3 regions of the Pantoea sp. y20 genome follow, and region 2 is predicted to be linked to each of the others. Evidence: predicted binding sites of a transcription regulator. Region 2 holds the regulator's gene; each other region holds the start of a gene.
What was found. Region 2 encodes LexA, which represses DNA repair genes until DNA is damaged. Its sites were predicted from a motif close to TNCTGTATGTACATACAGNA; they were not measured.
Positions count from the first base shown of each region.

Region 1 (7,887 bases), 1.2 Mb from region 2:
CGTACCGCCATTGGCGCGATGCAGTAAGCCCGGTTCAGGCTGCACACGGTCTTTATATTGACGTACGCAACCGAACAACTGTTCAGCTTCAATCCAGTCGGCGAAATGCACGCCGCCCTGGCTGGTGAAGGGGCGATTGATATCGGTTGGCGGTAGAAGACTGACGGTATCGCCCATCACATGATAGTCGCCACCGTAAAGAGAAATCTCATCCGGCTGGAAACGTTGCGCCGCATCGGCGATGCAGGCCAGGTAATCGCTGTTTTCCTGACTGCGTAACAGCAGCAGCGGAAAACCCAGGGTTTGATGATGCAAATGCGCCAGCGCATTCAGCAGACGCGGCTGAACCGCGGCAAGACTATCGCAATCTTCCAGTGAGACGTTCGAGAAAATGGATTGGTAGCGGTCGCTATCCGGCTGCAGGGCTTGCCACGTAATTTGAGTGCTGGTCAAAATATTCGCATTAGTCTGATTTAGGAAAAGCGCGATTATACAGGAATCAATTTGGTTAATCACGGCGGAGTTCCGGCCCGGATTGTGACGGCTGCAACATGTTTTTCCTTGCTGCATCCAGGAAAAAAGCTGTTATTCTTAGTTTGTTACGTGATCACGATGAGATTCCGATGAAATACCAGCAACTCGAAAATCTTGAAAGTGGATGGAAGTGGAAATACCTGGTGAAAAAGCATCGGGAGGGTGAACTGATCACCCGTCATCTTGAGCTTAGTGCGGCGCAAGCTGCGGTCGATACGTTGTTGTCGATGGAAAACAGCCCGGTTGAGGTTAACGAGTGGATCGCCCAGCACATTCATCCAGATTTGGAGAATCGTCTCAAGCAGACGATACGTGCACGTCGTAAACGTCACTTTAATGCTGAGCATCAGCACACGCGTAAGAAATCGATCGATCTGGAATATCTGGTGTGGCAGCGTCTGGCAGGATTGGCGCAGCGTCGCAGTAATACGCTGTCAGAAACCATAGTTCAGTTAATTGAAGATGCTGAACGCAAAGAGAAGTACGCCAGCCAGATGTCTACGCTGAAGCAAGATCTGCAGGCGATCCTCGGAAATGGTGGCTCGGAAAAAGAGTAGAATCCTTTTCGTTCTCATTACATTCAGCCATAAAAAAACCCCGCCTCAGCGGGGTTTTTTACTGCGTGATAACTTAAGCCTGTGGCTGAGTTACAACGTCTTTGATACCTTTCACGTCGATTTCAACGCGACGGTCTGGCGCCAGGCAGTCGATCAGGGCATTGCGGCCTTTCACGCTGTCACAGGTGTTGCCAGTAACTGGGTTGGATTCGCCCATACCGCGTGCAGAGATCTTGTTAGAAGGGATACCTTTAGATACCAGGTAATCAACTACAGATTGCGCGCGCTTCTCAGACAGTTTCTGGTTGTACTGCTCTGAACCGATGCGATCGGTGAAGCCCAGTACTACAACAGAGCCGTCTTTCGGATCCATTGAGCTCAGCTGGCTGTACAGCTGATCAAGAGCCTGCTGACCTTCTGGCTTCAGAGTAGATTTGTTGAAGGTGAACAGAACGTCAGACTTCAGGGTGAAACGCTTGGTTTCAACAACTGGCGCTGGAGCTGGAGCCGGAGCTACAACTGGCGCTGCATCTTCATCCTGACCGAAACGGTAAGAAACGCCTACGCTCAGCATGCTGTTGTCTGGACGTGCACCAACGGTACCTGCGTCACCGATGTTGTTAACCCACTGGTAGTCCAGGCGAGTTGCCCAGTTTTTGGTCAGTGCGTATTCAACACCAACAGCAGCCAGCGGAGAAACGCCGGTGTCGTGGTCGCTGATGCGGCCAGTAGTTGGGTTGGTCTGAGTAGAGTCAGCACGCCATACCATACCACCCAGACGGGTGTAGACATCGAAGTCTTCGGTAATTGGGTAGCTCAGTTTAGCAGCCAGCTGAACGCCTTGTGCTTTGAATGCGCCATTGGTCACGGTGCCTTTGTTAGGCATACGGCCCAACCAGTCGTAGCCCAGCTCGAAGCCCAGGTACGGGTTCGCCTGATAACCCAGGAATGCACCAGCACCCAGCTGAGATTCATGAGTTGGACCGTTGTTGTTCTCATAACCGTTACCGTAGTAACCAGTATCGTGATACTGAGACCAGCCCAGTTTAGCACCGGTGTACCAGGTGTTATCTTTAGGTGCGGCCTGCGCTACGGTAGCGAAGCCAGCCAGTGCCACTGCAATTGCGATAGCTGTCTTTTTCATTTTTGCGCCTCGTTATCATCCAAATAGGCAATGAGCAAAAAGGTTGCTCTTTGTGTTAATCCTTCGCCGGGTCTAAACGCTCGCTTTTGACTCTACCGAAAAAACGGAGGTTATTGAGCACCCTGGCGAGCTAAAGTCTACAACGAGATTGGAAACTTACAAGTATGATGTGACGCCGGGCAGCAAAAAAACAGCGATTTATACACACATTTTAACAAATCATATGGCTAAATCTTCGGTATTAGAAAACAAAAAAGCGTCTAAGCCATTGTCATAGCTGGCGGGAAAAGAATCAGTAGCTTAGATGCAACTTTTGCAAAAAAAATGCTGAGAAAATTCCTGGATTTACTTAATGAAACAAATCTGAGGGAATTTTTGACGCATTGGGTTGTCTGGAATGAGCATATTTACGTCCCTGTGGACGCAAAATCAGACCGAGTGCTTCACCTTCCGCCGCTGCTTGTTCCAATTCTAAACGCTCTTCATCACTCAATTCGTACGGAATCCAGGCAAGCACGACGCTGTAGTTACCTGTACGTAATGCCTTCACCATACTTTCAACGGTGTTAAAACGCTCAGATTCGGTGATATGCATACTCTTTTCTAACGGTAATCCCGACTGCTGCATCCAGCTACGATTTAGCTTATGAGCCGGAGTGAGCCACAGCTGCCAGCGCGATTGCTCGCTCAACTGTTTTAGTACCGGAAGCAGCATAAGTTGCATCATTTCAGGTTGTTCGCTGGAGCGCAGTTCAGTGATTCCACCCAGCGAAGGTTGCGCTAAGCCAGGTGAAGCGAAACGATGTGAACGATCAGCAGGGCCAGAGAAATGAGTACGCATAATTTAATCACTCAGTAATGAACTGTATGGATGTACAGTAATGGCTTCCTGGATAAAGATCAACCTCAATTTCTGAAAACGCCTCGCAATTTCTGCACAAGATCCCGCACTCCTGCTTTTATTCATTGAACAGCTAAATCGTTTTTTTTATCTTCTAACCAGATGAATCTGCGAGCTTTTATAGGAAATTTCCCGCGCATGGAATCCATTGGAGGGGGCGTTATGAAGAGATATAACCCGGTAGTTGAGCAATCGAAAGCGCAGTTGGCGGCATTAGGTAAAATTGAATCACGTACGCAATTTGGGGGGTATGCGCTAACTATTGAGAAGGTGATTTTTGCTTATATCAATGAAGATGCGCTTTATCTCCGAGCCAGCGAGGCGCTTCACGTCTATAACGCACAGCGTTCACTCGAACCGCTGATTTACCGCAAGCGTGGCGTGCCGGTGACCTTAAGCTACTTCAAAGTAGATACACAGTTATGGCAAAACCCCGAACAATTATTGCAGTTATCGGCTAGCTCATTGCGCGCCGCACAGGAGGAAGCGGCTACCAGACTTGTCTCGCTGCGATTGAAAGATCTGCCGAATTTAAGCCTGCGACTGGAGCTGATGCTGCATAAGGTGGGGATCAGTTCGGTGCGGTTGCTGTGTGAAACAGGATCGCGACAAAGCTGGCTGAAACTACGCGCGGTCAATAAGCACATTGGGTTAAAAACGCTGTTGGCGCTGGAAGGTGCAATATCAGGACATCATGAGGCGGCGTTACCCAGCGCCATCAGGCAAGAGCTCTACGCCTGGTATCTAAAAATGCTCCGCCAGCATGCGGCGGCGGAGCATCAGCAGCCTTAATCGTTGACGAGGGTGCGGCGTAGACGGGCAATTTCGGGCAGCAGCGCGACCAACAATCCTAATTGCTGAATCACTAATGGTGCGCGTGTATCCGGGCTGTTTTTCATCTCGCCCATGCGCTGCATTAGCGCCTGCTGCATCTCTGTGGCTTGCGCATCCGTAACCCGATCAATCTGCAGCACATCTTCTATGAAGCAGACCGCGTCATCCAGTAAGGTCAGCAAGGTACTATCTGCCAGCTGTTCGCGATGCGCTCCAAGCGCCGAGATATAGCTGAGGAAGGAGTGGTTCAGACACAGCAGTCGAAACGCATTCTCACGTAGCGGTTGTTGTAGCTTAAGTTCACCACTGATGTTTGACACCACTGACGCTAGCTCAGCATCGGCGTTATGCGCATCGCGACGTGCCACGCGATAAGCCAGACGATTGTCCTTGCCTTGATGGTATTGCTCCATAATCGCATCCAGATAGCGGCAGTTGGCTTCCAATGTTCGATCGGCAACGGCGGTGATTTTGCGAAAACGCCAGTCGGGCCAGACAAATGCCACGGCTAGCCATGCCAGGCCACAGCCAAGCAAGGTATCCACCACGCGCGGTAGCGCCACTTCAAAGCCTTCGCCGAGCAAATTGAAGCACAGCAGAACCAGCAAGGTGATAAACAACGTGGCTTGCGCATATTGAACCTGGCGGAATGCGAAGAACAGCACGCCGCTCAGCACGATCAGCACCAGCTGACCTTCAATCGAGGGCACCAGCCACAAGACCGGCAGGCCGATGGCGATGCCGGCTAAGGTACCGCCAATACGCAAGGCGAGGCGTCGTCGGGTGGCGTTGTAATTGGGCTGGCAGACGAACAGGCTGGTCAGCAAGATCCAGTAACCGCGATCGACGCCGGTGATTTGAATAAAGGCGTAGCCAACACACAGCACTAGCGACATACGCACTGCATGGCGGAACAGGGCCGATTGTGGGCTGAGATGGCGACTCAGGCGTAAGCGGATATCCGCCCAGCCGCTGAGCCCTTCCCGTGACAGATGGTGATCGCTCTGCGGGGACGGTTCGGCCAGCATCTGCTCTGACTCAATCGATGCCAGTTGCGCATCAATGGCACGCAGATTACGCAGCAGCCAGAACAGTGCGTGAATGTGTGGATCCTGCGGCTCGTTCTGCTGAAGGCGTTGCAGCGCGGTTTCCAGCCGTTCAAAGGTGCGTTCAAAATGGCTGTCGTGATGCCACGGCTGACGCAGCAAAATGGTCTCCGCCAGTTGCCGACACGCGCGCGCTTGCATGTTCATCAGGCGCTGGAAACGGAACAGCACTTCGTTGTAACGCCAGTTATCACGCAGCAAATGATATTGCAGATGCGAGGAGCTGGCGCGTTCATGGATATCCTGCGCGACAAAATAGTAGTGCAGGCTGCGACGCGTGCTGCGTGAACCGCGGTCGCCACGCAAACGACTTTGAATGGTGCTTTTAGTGAGATTGAGCTGGGCCACCAACTGGCTGTTGACCATCGCCGTGGCAACCAGCGTAGCGTCATCCTGATCGCCGCCGTCAGGATCAAACAGGTTTGCTTTGGCTTCAAGATAGCGCGCCAGCTGGGAAAAACTGCCTGCCAGCTGTTCCTGCACCGGGCGCACCGGAAACATCAAATGACCAACAAAGGTCAGCAAGTTGTACCAAAGGGCACCGATCAACAGCAGCGCTGGCTGCATCCACCACTGCGGGAACAAGCCGATGCCCAGCATGGTATAAACCGCAATCAGCAGCGCACCAAAGGCGATGGTGGCATAACGCTGTCCCAGCGCACCGAGCAAAATAAAGCCCCAGCTGGAAAGCGCCAGACCCAGAGCAAACGCCCACGGATGGGGGAACAGCAGTTCCACCGATACCGAAGCAATACAGAAACAGACCAGCGTGATCAACAGGTTGCGCACGCGCCCAATCCAGCGATCGTCGAGATCCGCCAGCGCCGCGGCGACTACACCCAGCGTCAGCGGAATGGTCCACTCGATTTGGTGCAGCCACCACGGCACCGCCGCGCATCCGGTCAAAGCAAAGAAGATGCGCAGCAAATAGCGCAGGCTGCTGTTAAACAGATAACGTCGCCAGCCTGGCAAGGCGTCATGAATCATTGAACGGCCTCAGTAGCGGCGACGCGCATTGGCTTCACGCGCGGCCTGCGCTTCTTCAACGGAGACCACGCGACGGCCGACCGGCCACAGCGCAATCGCGGCAATTTTGAAGTTGGCGATGCCAACAGGAATGCCGATGATGGTCAGACACTGCACGATACCGGCCGAGATATGCGCCAGACACAACCACCAGCCAAACAGTATCAGCCAGAAAATGTTAAGGAAGGTGCCGCCGGTATTCATCACATGGCTTTTACTGTCGGGACGCAGCACATCGACATGCACCGCTTCGTTGCCAAAGGGAAGCAGAGACAGTTTGGTAATTTCCCAGCAGGAGCGCGTCAACGGCAGCGTAAAAATCAGCACGATGCTCACCAGGGTGGCAAACAGCCAGCTGAGGGTGGTGAAAAAGCCGCCGAGAATGAAATTAAGAATGTTAAGTACGGTACGCATAAACGTGTTTTTCCTTTTGCAATCCGCAATATGTGGCGCCAAGTTTAGCCTGTTTTAAGGCTGGAGCGCCAAGAGTCTGACAGGTAAACTGCGCGATATCGAATTCCACATGACGGTGCGGACATGGAACTGAAAGCAACATCAATGGGTAAACGTCTGGCACAGCATCCCTATAATCGGGTGCGCTTGCTGGCCGCCGGCGTGGAAGTCAGTGGCGATCGCCATGAATATCTGATTCCGTTTAACCAGTTGCTCAACATTGCCTGTAAACGCGGCATGGTGTGGGGCGAACTGGAGTTTCTGCTGCCAGATGAGAAAGTGGTGCGCCTGCATGGTACCGAATGGCAGGAAACGCAGCGCTTTTTCCACTACTTGCAGCACGCCTGGCAGCAGTGGAGTAAGGAGATGAGCGAGGTGAGCGCGGAGGTGTTGGTCGCGCTGGAGCAGGAAATCCTCGCCTTCACCCAGCAGGATCGCTGGTTGAAACGCAGTGAGCTGAGTGCGGTAAAAGAGAGCATTACGCGCCAGTTTTCTGCCTTGCCGTTGCCTCTCGCGCGCATTGCCGAGTTTGACAACTGTCGTGAGCGCTGGGAATTCTGCCAGCAATGGCTGGAGCAAGGTGAAGCGGCGATCCGCCAACGCAATCGCCAATGGACCAGCAAGATCCTCAGCGACTATCACGAATTCTTCTCCACCGTTGAAACTACGCCGCTCAATCCATCGCAATGCGAAGCTGTAGTGAATGGCGAAGACGCGCTGCTGGTGCTGGCGGGGGCGGGCAGTGGCAAAACCTCGGTGCTGGTGGCGCGCGCGGGTTGGCTACTGAAACGCAAGCTGGCGCAAGCGGATCAAATTCTGTTGCTGGCGTTTGGTCGTCAGGCGGCAGAAGAGATGAATGACCGTATTCAAACGCGCCTTGGTGAAAGCGCGATTCAGGCGCGTACCTTCCATGCGTTGGCGCTGCATATCATCCGCGAAGGCAGTAACAAACAACCGGTGATTAGCAAGCTGGAAAGCGACAGCAAGGCGCGGCGACAGTTGCTGATAGAGACCTGGCGCGAGCAGTGCAACAGCAAAAAAGCGCAGGCCAGCGGCTGGCGTCAGTGGTTGCAGGATGAGCTGGAGTGGGAGATTCCCGAAGGTCCCTTTTGGCAAGATGACAAACTGGCGCAGCGCATCGCATCGCGCATGGAGCGCTGGCTGGGCTTGATGCGCATGCACGGCGGCGCGCAGGCGGCAATGATCGCGGATGTGGCAGAAGCGCAGCGCGATAATTTCAGCAAGCGTGTCAAACTGATGGCGCCACTGTTAAAGGCATGGAAAAGCGCGCTGAAAGAGGAGGGCGCGGTCGATTTCTCCGGGCTGATTCAT
Region 1 covers NZ_CM142816.1:1,542,364-1,550,250, forward strand. Annotated here, with positions in the region: gene ACYAC5_RS07080 (AAA family ATPase) at 1-570, opposite strand, end outside; gene matP (macrodomain Ter protein MatP) at 624-1,091, shown strand; gene ompA (porin OmpA) at 1,165-2,235, opposite strand; gene sulA (SOS-induced cell division inhibitor SulA) at 2,585-3,076, opposite strand; gene ACYAC5_RS07100 (TfoX/Sxy family DNA transformation protein) at 3,299-3,928, shown strand; gene yccS (YccS family putative transporter) at 3,925-6,063, opposite strand; gene ACYAC5_RS07110 (YccF domain-containing protein) at 6,073-6,516, opposite strand; gene helD (DNA helicase IV) at 6,640-7,887, shown strand, end outside.
Region 1: a site for LexA is predicted at 3,097-3,116, ahead of sulA (SOS-induced cell division inhibitor SulA). Genes of this name have one in related genera too.

Region 2 (7,887 bases):
ATATCCTTCATCACGCAGCGTGAGGACCAGCGCAGTAAACACTGCTTTATCAAAGAACTCTGGTGCGTTGATACCGTGCAGCACAGACAGGCGTTGAGCCAGCGTGCGGCTCTCTTTCTCCAGCGTGCCACGGTTGATGGCCGGTTTCGCGCTGAGGATAGCGAAGGTAATCGCGAAGCGTTGCAGCGTCTCACGAATACCCGCCGCCAGCAGTTGCAGCGAACGGTGACGTGCCGGCGTCATTCTTAGTTGACCATCCTGCAAGGTGATCAGGCCCTGACGCGCCATCTCTGCACAGAGTGCGTTAAGTAGCGCAGGCAACTCCGCCTTGTCCCAGCGCAAGAACAACTCGCTCTTTAGCATCGGATATACCAGGCTAACCTGACGCAGCAGCTCTGCTTCGCTGATTTCCCGATGTTGTTGCACGATGGCGGCAATCAACGATGGCATCACCAACATGTGATGAATGTTGTTGCGATAGTAGGTCATCAGCACCGCCTGCTCGCGCGGCAGAATGATGATGTCGCCAATGCTGTCTTGCTCGGTCTCGAACTTGTTCATGCCCATGGCGTGATCAAGCAGCGCTTCGGCGCTCATGTCAGGCACCGTGGCTTCCGGCGAATAGGGCACATTGCGCAGCAGCTGGGTGTAGCACTCTAACTGCTCGATCAGCTGTTCGCGGGTCAGTGAACGCTGACGTGACGCCAGTAGGGCGGTGACGCACAGGTTCATGGCGTTGGCTGCACCGGCTTCATTGATGCGCACCATCAGCTTCGCCGCAATGTCATTCACGGCGGGCGTCATCCAGGCTGGGCGTTGCGGTTCGATAGGATCAATCGCATCTCGCCATTCGGGCACGTTTTTGTTCAGATAGTTCATCAACGGCAGGGGTTCACCGAAGTTAACGTAGCCCTGGCCGAGATTGCGCAGCTTACGTAAACCGCGCACCATCTGCAGGAAACTCTCTTTCTCTTTGGCCGCACCCCGCAGCTCTTTGGCGTAGGTGCCCACTTCCATCACATGCTCGTAGCCAATGTAAATCGGCACGAAGGTGATTGGACGACTGCCGCCGCGCAGCATCGCCTGCAGCGTCATTGATAGGGTGCCGGTTTTTGGATCCAGCAAACGACCGGTACGCGAACGTCCGCCTTCCACAAAGTATTCCACGGAGTAACCCCGGCTAAACAGCTCGCCAAGATATTCACGGAACACGGTGGAATAGAGTTTGTTGCCCTTAAAGGTACGACGAATAAAGAAGGCGCCCAGACGACGGAAAATCGGGCCGGCTGGCCAGAAGTTCAGGTTAATACCGGCAGCAATGTGCGGCGGCACCAGGCCTTGATGATAAAGCACGTAGGAGAGCAGCAGGTAATCCATGTGGCTACGGTGGCAGGGCACATAGACAATCTCATGACCATCCTGCGCCAGCTGACGCACGCGCTCACCGCCATGCACGTTGATGCCCTGATACAGGCGGCTCCACAGCCAGCCCATCACGCGGTCAGTGACTTTAATCGCTTCATAAGAGAAGTCCGCCGCCACTTCTTCCATCATTTCGATGGCGTTCTGCTGGGCTTTCTCATGCGAAATCTTTTTGCTGCGCGCTTCATCTTCTACTGCTTTTTCGATCGCTTTGGATTGTAACAGCTTGTTGAAGAGATCCTGACGTGCAGGCAGACGCGGGCCGACCGCGGCCAGACGTTGGCGGGCAAAATGAATGCGCGCCACGCGAGCCAGCTTTTGGGCAATCGACTTATCGGTGCCGTGCTCGGTCGCCATCTGGCGCAACGAAACGGTTTGCGAGAAGCGAACAAAGCTGTCGCGGCCGTGCCACAAAATGGCGAAGAACTTCTGCACGCCATTGAGCACGCGCAGATGCGGCGTGGATTCACCGGAGGTTTCACGTCCCGGCGCACGACCAAACATCACCGCGACCGGCAGCATTTGCACATCGAGTTGCGGGTTGCTGCGGTGCAAATCCAGATAATCGTGGAACAGCTTTACCGATTCGGGATTGGCCACGAAATAGGGAATTACGCGTGGGCCATCGTGAATAAACACGTGGCGCGGCAGCAGGGTGCCATCGATCTCCAGCGGAGCCAGCGGATCGGGCAGATCATGTTTCAGGCATTGAGCACGCAGTGTGAGCAGGTCAGCCTTTGAATCATAAGGCAAAACATACATCACCGGACGTGTCGGATCGATCCCATGTTCAGAGATAGGATCGGTCGGAATGACCTTACTTTTTACCAAAATAGAGAGTGGTAAATTCAATAATTTGTAATAGAGTTTACGCCAACCTGACATAGACAACTTTAAGCCTCTTGTTAGCAAAGCGCGGCAAGCATACCAGAAAGCGCAGCGAAGGTCTGTGGCTCTGCCGCCTCATACTGCCCACACATTGACGTCAAAATAGTTCAAGGGTTCCATAGACATGGCAAATAACGTCACCGGTTTAGTAAGAATAGTGAAAGCCGCCGGTTATTCCTGGCAGGGCCTGCGTGCCGCATGGCAGCACGAAGCCGCTTTTCGGCAGGAAGCCATTGCCGCGCTGGTGGCCATTCTCGTGGCTTGCTGGCTGGATGTAGATACCCTTTCCCGCATCCTGATGATTGGCTCGGTAGTGCTGGTTATCATCGTTGAGATCCTTAATAGCGCTATCGAAGCGGTGGTCGACCGCATCGGGCAGGAGCAACATCCGCTCGCGGGCCGCGCCAAAGATATGGGATCGGCTGCCGTATTGCTGACTATCTTACTGGCTCTGTTCGTCTGGATCGCGCTGCTCTGGACGCATTTGAGATAGGGATTCCAGATTCATCAAACCGCTGATTTTTCCCTCTGTTACGGTTTTCATTTCGCGAATACCTGTATATACTCACAGCGACTGTATAAACAACCAGGGGGCGGGATGAAAGCGTTAACTGCACGGCAGCAACAGGTCTATGACCTGATTCGCGACCATATTAACCAGACGGGCATGCCGCCAACGCGTGCGGAAATTGCTGCGCAACTGGGTTTCCGCTCGCCCAATGCTGCCGAAGAGCATCTGAAAGCGCTGGCGCGTAAAGGCGTAATTGAAATTGTTTCCGGCGCATCGCGCGGGATTCGTTTGCTGATGGAAGAAGAACCGAGCGAAGGGCTGCCGCTGATTGGCCGCGTCGCTGCCGGTGAACCTTTGCTGGCACAAGAACACATCGAAGCCCACTATCAGGTGGATGCTAACCTCTTTAAACCGAGCGCCGATTTCCTGCTGCGCGTGAGCGGTATGTCGATGAAAGATATCGGCATTATGGATGGCGATCTGTTAGCGGTACACAAAACGCAGGAAGTACGTAACGGCCAGGTTGTCGTGGCGCGCATTGATGATGAAGTCACAGTGAAACGCTGGAAAAAGCAGGGTGCGATTGTACATCTGCTGCCGGAAAACACCGATTTTCAGCCGATTGTCGTGGATACCCGTGAGCAGTCGCTAACCGTTGAAGGTTTAGCTGTCGGAATTGTGCGCAACGGCGAGTGGCTCTGATCAGTTTCTGATCCACTTTAACTGCGGCGGTGCGTGTTTGCGCTGACCGCAGTCTGCTGTTTTACTTCTCTGTGACTCTTTCTGCGGCTCATTCTGGCGCCATTACGCTGATTACCGCACACAACGGAATGGGCTAATGCAGCTGTTTTCCTCTTCAGATAAAACTCTCTGGCGGCTAGCGCTGCCGATGATCCTGTCAAATATCACCGTCCCATTACTGGGTGTAGTGGATACCGCCGTTATTGGTCATCTCGATAGCCCGATCTACCTCGGTGGCGTCGCCGTGGGCACAACCGCCACCAGCTTCATCTTTATGCTCCTGCTGTTCCTGCGCATGAGCACCACCGGACTCACCGCTCAGGCATTTGGCGCCAATGACAAAACGGCGCTGGCGCGCGCCTTAACACAACCGCTACTGATTGCGCTGGTTTTTGGTGCGCTGTTTATGGTGCTGCGAACGCCGGTCAGCAGCCTGGCGGCAGCGTTAATGGGTGGCAGCCCGGAAGTGCAGCAACAGGCGAAAATATTTATTGAGATTCGCTGGCTAAGTGCGCCCGCAACCTTGGCCAATTTGGTGATTCTTGGCTGGCTGCTGGGCGTGCAGTACGCGCGGGCACCGATGGTGCTGCTAATCATCGGCAACCTGGTGAATATCCTGCTGGATCTGCTGTTCGTGCTCAAACTGCATTGGGGTGTCGCCGGAGCGGCGGCGGCTACCGCGCTGGCAGAATATGTCACGCTGGGCGTGGGTCTGTGGATGGTGGCGCGGGTGCTGAAGATGCGCGGTATCCATTTTGCTTTACTCAAAAGCAGCTGGCGCGGCGATGCGGCGCGGCTATTCCGCCTCAATCGCGACATTATGCTGCGGTCTTTGATGCTGCAAATCTGCTTCGCGTCGCTCACCATCCTTGGCGCACGCATTGGGCCGGATGTAGTGGCAGTCAATGCGGTGCTGCTGATGTTCCTCACTTTCACCGCATACGCGCTGGATGGATTTGCCTACGCGGTTGAAGCCTGTTCGGGTGAAGCGGTTGGGGCCAAAGATCGCAGCCGACTATTGCTGATTTGGCATGCGGCTTGTCGCCAGGCATGCTTCGTCGCCGCGATCTTTGCGCTGATTTATGCATTCACCGGTCCGCAGATTGTGGCGATGCTAACGTCACTGGAAGCGCTACGAGAGATGGCCGACCGCTATCTGATTTGGCAAGTGATTCTGCCGCTGGTTGGCGTCTGGTGCTATCTGCTGGACGGCATGTTTATCGGCGCGACGCGCGGGCGTGAGATGCGCAACAGCATGGTGATGGCGGCGATCGGCTACGGTGTCTCGCTGCTCACGCTGCCGTGGCTCGGTAATCACGGTTTATGGCTGGCGGTGACGGTATTCCTCGCGTTACGCGGACTCACGCTGTGGCTCATTTGGCGTGGTCACTGGCGGCGCGATAGCTGGTTTAACGCCTGAATAAGCGAAGCGTAACCTACAGATTAATCTGTATTTCCCTGCAAACTGCGAAGCGGCTACTACAATTACCTCATACGGCGCATATGAGTAGCGCGTTGTCTGGGTATATCGCCAGCTAAGCAGGCAATATATCTATCTCACTCAGGATGTAGTGGAGGAATATTATGAACAAAGACGAAGCGAGCGGAAACTGGAAGCAGTTCAAAGGCAAATTTAAAGAGAAGTGGGGCAAGCTAACCGACGACGACTTCACTGTGATCGAAGGTAAACGCGATCAGCTGGTTGGTAAAATCCAGGAACGCTACGGCTATGGTAAAGACCAGGCCGAGAAAGAAGTGAAAGATTGGGAAACAACCAATAAAGATTACCGCTGGTAATCTCACTTCACGGATGATGCTCCTACCCGCCAATCATTTAGCGTAGTGATTGGCCCGGCACAAGGATGTGCCTCCCTATTTTCTTACCCGCTTTTTACCCTCGAGCTGATGGTCATGCTCGCAGCTTTCATGGTGCGTACAAGCCGCCACCTCTGCGCAATTTTCACACAGGCCATGTGCCTCAATCACGGTATGTCGCAGAGAAAATCCCGCCTGATCCGCTAATGCAGCGATGGTTTTTTCCACGCCATGAGCATGTTTTTCGCTAACTGCCGCACAACCGTCACACACTAACATTACAGAAGTATGTGCTGGCTCATCAAAATGATGGCAAACCACGTAACTGTTATTTGACTCTACGCGATGAATAAATCCCTGTTCCAGCAGGAAATCCAGCGCGCGATAGATGGTGGGCGGTTTTGCTTGCGGTTCACTGACACGCAGTTGATCCAGCAAATCGTAAGCGCTTATCGAACCGTTCTGCTCTGCCATTAAGCGCAACACTTCGGCGCGTTGAGTGGTCAGGCGCACGCCGCGATCAAGGCAAAGTGATTCAGCCTGGGTAAGAAGTTGTTCTGGCGTGAGGTTTGACATAAGCATTCTCCGGGTTGCAGGTGATGTTATTTTATCACACAAATTTTTACGCTGCTGTGATTGCTTATTGTCCTTAAAATCCCTAAGAAAATTCTCCCCAATCAATAGATTACCTTCGCCATTTTTCCGTCAATATTGCTGCAACCCTTATGTCTGCAAAATGCGTCCGGCCAGGCAGCGCAACGCCTGCACGGATTTTGCTTTGCAACTCACCGGGTTAGCGGCTATGGTTCAAAAGGTCTTAAGTAATTTCTGGTCTCATTTAACTCACTGTTAATTTTTCTGCATAAAAACACAGCGGAATGGCGTGGAAGCGTCCAATTCTGCGAATAGCAGTGCTATTTCCTTTTAATTCACAGCAATGAAGCGTTAGCCAGGGTTCAGAATAGCGGCTAACTAAACTTTCAGTCGGTGAGTGATTCAGCGACATTTCAAAGGTGATGGCAGGCTCATGGCGAAGACATTATTCAGGCACAAAAAAGTAGCTTATCTTGTTGGTTTGAATGCAGTATTTCTCTCTTCCTCAGCTCTGGCAGCAGGTACATGGTACGACGCGCGTAACGACGCAATGGGCGGTACCGGCGTAGCCTCTTCCACCTGGAGTTCAGCGGTGCTGGCTAACCCAGCATTAATGACCAAGGCGCAGCCTGAAGATAACGTCAGCATCATTCTGCCATCAGCCGGCGCACAGGTTACCGATAAAGACAAATTGATCGATCGCGTTGACGACATTACCGATACCGTTGATCGTTATCAGGACGTGATCGATGACCTAACCTTTCAGGATTACCTCAATGGTTACCCGCAGCTGAAGGCTGCCGCGGGCGATATGGCTAACCAACTCAGCGATCTGCGTGGCAATAAAGCTCACGCAACAGCCGGCGTGGCCGTGGCCGTCACCGTTCCGAATGAAACCTTACCTTTTGCCTTTATCACCAAGGCTTACGGCACTGCGATTGTGCGCGCCAACGTGGCAGATAGCGATATTGCCTACCTGCGCGCGGTTGCCAATGGCACGAGAGTGCCTGTGCCGGGTGATGAAAATAACTTACGCTCCAGCGCCAATGGCCTGGCGGCATTAGTCACCGATTATGGTGTGTCAGTCGCGCATGAGTTCTCGATTGCCGGCCATCCGGTTTCTGTCGGCGTGACGCCAAAGCTGCAGAAAACCTGGCTGTATAACTACACCGCGAGTATCTACAACTACGACAAGAGCGACATCAACAGCAGCCGCTACCGCAGCAGCGATACCGGTTTCAACATGGATGCGGGTGTCGCAACAGATTTCGGTGAGAACTGGACCTTTGGCGTGACCGGACAAAACCTGATCTCGCGCGATCTCGATACTAAAGAGGTGAACGGTTACCGCGATACTTATCAAATTCGTCCGTTGGTCACTACAGGGCTTTCCTGGAATAACGGGCCGTTTACGCTGGCGGGGGATGTTGATCTGACTGAAACCAAGCGCTTCAAGTCGGAAGACACCAGCCAATATGCTGGCGTAGGTGCGGAATATCGTGTGCTGGATTGGCTGGCGCTGCGTGCCGGCTATCGCGCCGATCTGAAGTCGACCGATACTGACGTGTTCACCGCCGGTTTGGGTGTGTCACCGTTCAACAATGCTGTCCATCTGGACCTGGCCGGTTCTGTAGGTAAAGACAACACCGTAGGTGCCATGCTGCAGCTCGGATTCAACTTCTGATTACCCGTCTGATAACGGGCGGCTGTGCCGCCCGTTTTGCTGTGATATGATTGCGCAGTTTCTCATCACTTACTTACTGCGGATTTACTGCGTTTCATGACCGATACTTTCTCCTCGCAACGTTTTTCCATCGCCCCAATGCTCGACTGGACCGATCGTCACTGTCGTTATTTTCACCGTAAGCTGAGCGGTGACACGCTGCTGTACACCGAAATGGTGACGACCGGCGCGA
Region 2 covers NZ_CM142816.1:374,007-381,893, forward strand. Annotated here, with positions in the region: gene plsB (glycerol-3-phosphate 1-O-acyltransferase PlsB) at 1-2,307, opposite strand, end outside; gene ACYAC5_RS01695 (diacylglycerol kinase) at 2,435-2,803, shown strand; gene lexA (transcriptional repressor LexA) at 2,909-3,523, shown strand; gene dinF (MATE family efflux transporter DinF) at 3,660-4,982, shown strand; gene ACYAC5_RS01710 (CsbD family protein) at 5,147-5,359, shown strand; gene zur (zinc uptake transcriptional repressor Zur) at 5,435-5,953, opposite strand; gene ACYAC5_RS01720 (conjugal transfer protein TraF) at 6,405-7,655, shown strand; gene dusA (tRNA dihydrouridine(20/20a) synthase DusA) at 7,752-7,887, shown strand, end outside.

Region 3 (7,887 bases), 1.1 Mb from region 2:
GTTCGAGCAGCAGCGTAGCCCAACTGCCTGCTGGCTTACCTTGAATCCAGGCGGGACCGAGCACATTGAGTCGATCCAGAACCTGCTGACGCAGCGCACGGCGAATGGCAACGCCGGCGCGATGTCCTGCCATTTCGCGGGCGTAATGCAATCCGGCGCGCAAAACAAAGCACAGCAGCAGCAACAGAAAATCGGTGAGCAGTGATGCGCGCGGTTGCTGTGCGACAAGCAGATTTTGCAGCAGCGAAGCCAGTAACCAGGCTTGGGCGATAATGACCAATGTGCCAGCAAAACCCAGCAGCGAAGCCGCACGTAAGTTGCGCGCACCGTGATGACGTTGCTGACGGAGCCAGCGGAGAAGTTCTTGTTGCCGTGATTTGTTCATGCGATGCCGTTTGGTAACTCAAAAGAGATGTAAATCCCGGATGAAAACCCAGCAATATCGGGCGCGTGAACTGTAGCACGCAGGTAACAAAAAAGGCGACCAAAACTGGCCGCCTTTTAGCGATTATGATCAGGTTATTAACAACTTACTTATCGTTTTTAACCAGTCCATCGAGGAAGCGTTCCGCATCCAACGCCGCCATACAGCCGGTACCGGCAGAGGTAATTGCCTGGCGATAAATATGATCCATCACATCGCCGGCAGCGAACACGCCTGGGATGCTGGTTTGCGTGGCGTTGCCGTGCAGACCAGACTGCACTTTGATGTAGCCATTTTCCAAATCCAGCTGACCATCAAAAATTGCGGTATTTGGACTGTGGCCGATGGCGACAAACAAACCAGCGACGTCCAGTGATTCAGCCGCTTCACCTTTGGTAGACAGCAGTTTCAAGCCCGTCACGCCCATTTGATCGCCAACCACTTCATCCAGCGTGCGGTCGGTGTGCAGCACGATGTTGCCATTGCGCACTTTTTCCATCAGACGGTCAATAAGGATTTTCTCAGCGCGGAAACTGTCGCGACGGTGAATCAGATGCACTTCTGCAGCAATGTTAGCCAGATAAAGCGCTTCTTCAACGGCAGTGTTACCGCCACCAATGACGGCAACTTTCTGATTGCGGTAGAAGAAGCCGTCGCAGGTCGCACAAGCAGAGACGCCTTTGCCTTTGAACGCTTCTTCTGATGGCAATCCGAGATAACGTGCCGATGCGCCAGTGGCGATGATCAACGCATCAGCAGTGTATTCACCGCTGTCGCCGACCAGACGGAACGGACGGTTCTGCAAATCGACGGTATGAATGTGGTCAAAAATGATCTCGGTGTTGAATTTCTCGGCATGCTCCTGCATGCGCTCCATCAACGCTGGACCGGTCAGATCGTTTGCATCGCCTGGCCAGTTCTCCACTTCGGTGGTGGTGGTGAGCTGACCTCCTTTCTCCAGTCCGGTAATTAACACCGGATTCAGGTTAGCGCGCGCTGCATATACCGCAGCAGTATAACCGGCAGGGCCGGAGCCCAGAATGAGCAGCTTACTGTGTTTGGCCGTACTCATGCGTTCCTCAATTTTTTTCTGACAACATAGTTTTTGATTGTAGGGAAATTAACGCCGCAAAAAAAGGCTCCAGCAATTTTGTTAACAATCACTGCGAGCGGCGTAGACGATGAGTGCAAGTTTTGCACGCGCGTTGCGCCAAAAGGGGGCAATGCTCGGCAATTAGTGGTGCAGCAGCATAAAAATTCTCATTTAAAAACAGCAACCCAGAACTCTATCTGGCATCTTGTACTGAATTTGGATGTTTTACTTTGACAATCGCCTGCGCTTTTGCGAAAACATTGGGAGAAGCAGAGAATATTTAGCGATTCAAAACAGAATTTCATTTCTGTTTTGGGCTTTTTAGCCGAATAAACTCAGCCTGACATTGGTAGTGACGCATGATGTGGACAGACAACATGCGTCATACGGATGGACGCGTTACTGCACAGGCTTATGGTCTTCACTTCAGTAAGGCCCTGAACAATGAGCGTTTTCAGGGTGTGGCAGGTAAAGGGAAGGAATTAAGAGAGACAATAATAATGGTAGACAATAAGAAACGCCCCGGAAAAGATTTAGATCGTATCGACAGAAATATTCTGAATGAACTGCAGAAAGACGGTCGAATTTCTAATGTCGAGCTTTCCAAACGTGTTGGATTATCGCCAACTCCATGTCTTGAGCGCGTGCGCCGCCTCGAGCGTCAAGGCTTCATTCTGGGCTACACCGCGCAGCTCAACCCGCATTATCTGGATGCTTCACTGCTGGTTTTCGTTGAGATTACTCTGAATCGTGGTGCGCCAGATGTGTTTGAACAATTTAACGCCGCCGTTCAAAAACTTGAGGAAACTCAAGAATGTCACCTCGTTTCCGGTGATTTTGACTACCTGCTGAAAACCCGCGTACCGGATATGTCCGCTTATCGTAAATTGCTGGGTGAGACCTTGCTGCGTCTGCCGGGCGTAAACGACACCCGAACTTACGTGGTGATGGAAGAGGTCAAACAGAGCAATCGTCTGGTGATCAAAACCCGGTAGTGCAGGGCAGGTGCAAAGCTTGCAGGATTTCGGTACACTCCTGTGAATTCATACAGGACCAGCGTCGGGCATGCCCGACGTTGTTGCCTTCTTAATTTACAGGCACCTGGAGAGTTCTCTTGAGCCAGGAATATACAGAAGATAAAGATGTTTCGTTACAACCGCTGAGCAGTGGACGTCGTCTGCTGGAAGCGTTGCTCATTCTTGTGGCCTTGTTCGCCATCTATTTGATGGTGTCGCTGGTTAGTTTTAACCCGTCAGATCCAAGCTGGTCACAAACCGCATGGCACGAACCTATCCATAATCTGGGTGGTAGCGTCGGCGCATGGCTGGCCGATACGCTATTGTTCATCTTTGGCGTGATGGCCTACGCCATTCCTCCCGTCATTATTGGTCTGTGTTGGATCACCTTCCGCCAACGCGATCGTCAGGATTACATCGACTACTTTGCCGTTGGTTTACGCCTGATTGGCGTGCTGGCCTTGGTGGTAACGACCTGTGGTCTGGCGGCGCTCAACGTAGATGACATCTGGTATTTTGCTTCCGGCGGCGTAATCGGCAGCCTGGTCAGCAATGCGATGGCGCCGTGGTTCAGTTCGGCTGGCGGCACCTTGACGCTGCTGTGCGTCTGGGCTGCCGGCATCACGCTTTACACCGGATGGTCATGGCTGACGATTGCCGAGAAGATCGGCGGCGTGGTGATGGGTGTTCTGACCTTTGCCAGCAACCGTTCACGACATGACGAACCCTGGCAGGAAGAAGAATACGACGACGAAGAGCTTGCTGATGAGGTGTCGCCTCCGATGCATGCTGCACAGTCCGTTAATGACGACGATGATGTCTTGTTAGCTAAACCGCGCAAGGTGAGCGAACCGGTTGCTGCGGAGTTGGGCGACGATCCGCTGCTGGCGAAGGCGAGTGCGGCAACTGCCGCTGCAATTGCGGTTACTACGCAAGCTGCACAGCAAACTCCAGCTGCACAGCAAACTCCAGCTGCACAGCAAACTCCAGCTGCTATGCAGCCTGCTCCAGCCGCATCTGCCGAACCCGACGCAATGCCACGCGTTGCCGAAGCCACGGCTCAGTCGACTCCGGCTCCTCAGCCTGTTGCTGCAGCGCAACAACCAATCGCGCAGCCTTCTGCTCCGCTCTATCGTTTCGAGATGCCAGGTGAAGCAGCACCTTCACCGTTTTCGCCGGCTGATGATGATGAGGGCCCGAGCATGGGCAACTGGCAGGATGCCGCTTCATCTTCTGCACCTTTAAACAGTCTCGCCGCCGCTTCACTTGCCGCTGGAGCAGTCAAAGCAGCGACATCACCTGCTGCTTATTCACCTGCCTTCGATATCGTACCCGAGCGTGATTATAACCCGCAGGTGAAGCAGGGCATTGGTCCAGAGTTGCCGCGTCCAAACAAAGTTAAGTTGCCAACACGACGTGAGTTAGCTTCGTACGGCATTAAGTTGCCTTCGCAGCGTATGGCGGAAGAGCAGGCTAAAGATGCTGAGCAGCAACAGCCAGAAGTCACTGCGTCTTACAGCGTTCCTCCACAGGAACAGGATGTTGAGCTGCAAGAGGCGCAGTTGCGTGAAGCCTTCGCGTCGCAGCAGCAGAATCGTTACGGTGAAAGCTGGCAGGAAGCGTCTGAGCCTGATGATGAGGATGCATTGCAGCAGGCTCAACTTGCACGCCAGTTCGCCGATCAGCAGCAGCAACGCTATACCGAACCTGAAGTGAAGGAAGCACCGGTATTTAATCTGGATACGTCGTCTGCTTTTGATTTTTCACCAATGAAAGATTTGGTCGACGATAGCCCGAGCGAGCCACTGTTCACTATTTCTGCATCGCCAGAGCCGGAAGAGCCCGCGCCGTGGCAACAACCTGCTGCGCCGGAGCCAGCGGCAATGCCGTCGTTGAGTGCTGAATCCAGCCCATGGTCGTCGCCGGAACAGGAAGCTTATTCTGCGCCGCCTGCACCAGTGAAACCTGCTGCGCCGGTGCAGGACAGCTTGTTCCATCCGTTCCTGGTTCGCCATGAACAGCCGCTGGAAAAACCTTCTACGCCGCTGCCCACGCTGGATCTGCTCACGTCACCACCGGCAGAAGAAGAGCCGGTGGATATGTTTGCGCTGGAGCAAACCGCGCGGCTGGTTGAAGCACGCCTGGCTGATTATCGAGTGAAGGCGGAGGTTGTAGGTATTTCACCTGGTCCGGTCATTACCCGCTTCGAGCTCGATTTAGCGCCAGGCGTTAAAGCTTCCCGTATTTCTAACTTGTCGCGTGACCTGGCGCGTTCTCTGTCTGCGGTTGCCGTGCGCGTGGTGGAAGTGATTCCAGGCAAGCCTTACGTCGGGCTTGAACTGCCAAATAAACATCGTCAAACCGTTTATCTGCGCGAAGTACTGGATTGCCCTAAATTTCGTGAAAACCCGTCACCGCTTGCAGTGGTGTTGGGTAAAGACATTGCTGGCCAGCCGGTGGTGGCTGATTTGGCGAAAATGCCGCACTTGCTGGTTGCCGGTACCACCGGTTCCGGTAAATCAGTGGGCGTTAACACCATGATCATTAGCATGCTGTATAAAGCCACGCCGGAAGAAGTGCGCTTTATCATGATCGACCCGAAAATGCTCGAGCTGTCAGTCTACGAAGGCATCCCTCACTTGCTGACCGAAGTGGTTACAGACATGAAAGATGCGGCCAATGCGCTGCGCTGGAGTGTTGGTGAAATGGAGCGTCGCTATAAACTGATGTCTGCGCTGGGCGTGCGTAATCTGGCCGGCTATAACGAGAAGATTGAGCAGGCTGCCGCGATGGGTCGACCGATTCCGGATCCGTTCTGGAAACCGGGCGATAGCATGGACACCACACCGCCGGTGCTGGAAAAACTGCCTTATATCGTGGTGCTGGTCGATGAATTTGCCGATCTGATGATGGCGGTCGGTAAGAAAGTCGAAGAGTTGATTGCTCGTCTGGCACAGAAAGCGCGAGCGGCGGGTATTCACTTGGTGCTGGCGACACAGCGTCCGTCGGTTGATGTGATTACCGGCCTGATCAAAGCCAACATCCCGACGCGTATCGCCTTCACCGTTTCCAGCAAGATCGACTCTCGTACCATCCTCGATCAGGGCGGTGCAGAATCGCTGCTGGGGATGGGTGACATGCTGTACATGCCGCCAAACTCCTCAATGCCTGTACGTGTGCATGGTGCATTCGTGCGCGATCAGGAAGTGCATGCGGTGGTTCAGGACTGGAAAGCACGCGGTCGTCCGCAATACATCGAAAGCATTACTGCTGGTGAAGAGAGTGAGAGCGCAGCTGGCGGAATGATGGGCGATGAAGAGCTGGATCCGCTGTTTGATCAGGCGGTCTCTTTCGTAGTGGAAAAACGTCGTGCCTCCATTTCTGGGGTTCAACGCCAGTTCCGTATCGGATATAACCGTGCCGCACGTATCATCGAGCAGATGGAAGCGCAGGGCATCGTTTCTGAACCGGGACATAACGGCAACCGCGAAGTGCTTTCGCCGCCGCCACACGAGATGTAATTTATCGCGTGCAGTTGTCTGCTTATGGGCCAGTTAACACTGGCCCATTGTTTATCTGTTGGTCGATCCCCATATCTTCGGGAGCTTTCGGCTTTTTCTCCTGTCGAAGAGATAGGATGGCAACTACGTTTAATGCTGTAAGTGTCGGGAAACAATGAATAAGGAATCGAATCAGATGAAATTACGCGTTATTGCCTGTGGCCTGTTGGCCAGTTTTGTTTCCGCATCAGTATTGGCGGATGCGTCCAGCGATCTGCAACAGCGTCTTAATAAAGTGAACAGCTTCCATGCCAGCTTCAGTCAGAAAGTGACCGATGGCAGCGGTGCCAACGTGCAGGATGGTGAAGGCGAGCTGTGGGTGAAGCGCCCAAGCTTGTTTAACTGGCACATGACCGCGCCGGATGAAAGCGTAATTATTTCTGATGGCAAAAATCTGTGGTTCTACAATCCCTTCGTTGAACAAGCCAGCGTTAGCCTGTTGCAAAATGCAGCCAGTAATACGCCGTTTATGCTGATTGCGCGTAATCAGCCAAGCGACTGGAAACAGTACAACATCAAGCAGCAGGGCGATAACTTCGAGCTAACGCCAAAGAGCAGTGATGGCAACCTCAAGCAGTTCACCATCAATGTGACATCGTCTGGCACCATCAATAAGTTCAGCGCGATTGAGCAAGATGGTCAGCACAGCGATTATCAGCTGAAGAGCCAAAACAACGGCGCTATTAGCCCAGACAAATTCACCTTTACGCCGCCAAAAGGGGTAACGGTGGACGATCAACGTCAGTGAGGTCACGGTGAGTAACCTGTCTCTGGATTTCGCTCCATCGAATGAGTTTCAGCCGCTGGCCGCGCGTATGCGGCCGGCGACGCTGCAACACTACATTGGGCAACAGCATTTGCTGGCGCCCGGTAAACCGCTGCCGCGCGCCATTGAGGCCGGGCATCTGCATTCGATGATTTTGTGGGGACCGCCTGGGACAGGTAAAACGACATTAGCCGAGATTATCGCCCATTACGGTAAAGCTGATGTTGAGCGCATTTCTGCTGTCACTTCTGGCGTGAAAGAGATTCGTGAAGCGATCGAGCGTGCCCGACAAAATCGTCAGGTGGGTCGACGCACCATCCTGTTTGTCGACGAAGTCCATCGCTTTAACAAAAGTCAGCAGGATGCTTTCCTGCCGCATATTGAAGATGGCACCATTACGTTTATTGGTGCCACCACTGAAAATCCCTCGTTTGAACTCAATTCCGCGCTGCTATCCCGTGCCCGCGTATATTTACTCAAGTCTCTTACCACTGCTGATATTGAACAGGTTCTGCTGCAGGCGATGCAGGATGACGAACGCGGTTATGGCAAAAGCGATATTGTGCTGCCGGATAATACGCGCCGTATGATAGCGGAACTGGTTAACGGTGATGCGCGTCGGGCATTGAATACGCTGGAAATGATGGCGGATATGGCTGAAAGCAATGCCGAAGGCCAGCGTGAATTAACGCCACAATTACTCAACGAAGTTTCCGGTGAAAGAGCGGCGCGTTTTGATAACAAAGGCGATCGTTTCTACGATCTGATCTCCGCTCTGCACAAGTCTGTTCGCGGTTCAGCACCTGATGCGGCACTTTACTGGTATGCAAGAATCATCACCGCCGGCGGCGATCCGCTGTATGTCGCACGCCGTTTGCTGGCTATCGCCTCGGAAGATGTGGGTAACGCCGATCCGCGCGGCATGCAGGTTGCGCTAGCGGCCTGGGATTGCTTTACGCGCGTCGGTCCAGCCGAAGGCGAAAGGGCGATTGCGCAGGCGATTGTTTACCTTGCTAGTGCACCCAAAA
Region 3 covers NZ_CM142816.1:1,469,180-1,477,066, forward strand. Annotated here, with positions in the region: gene cydD (heme ABC transporter permease/ATP-binding protein CydD) at 1-385, opposite strand, end outside; gene trxB (thioredoxin-disulfide reductase) at 531-1,496, opposite strand; gene lrp (leucine-responsive transcriptional regulator Lrp) at 2,018-2,512, shown strand; gene ACYAC5_RS06820 (DNA translocase FtsK 4TM domain-containing protein) at 2,632-6,054, shown strand; gene lolA (outer membrane lipoprotein periplasmic chaperone LolA) at 6,230-6,841, shown strand; gene ACYAC5_RS06830 (replication-associated recombination protein A) at 6,849-7,887, shown strand, end outside.
Region 3: a site for LexA is predicted at 2,551-2,570, ahead of ACYAC5_RS06820 (DNA translocase FtsK 4TM domain-containing protein). Genes of this name have one in related genera too.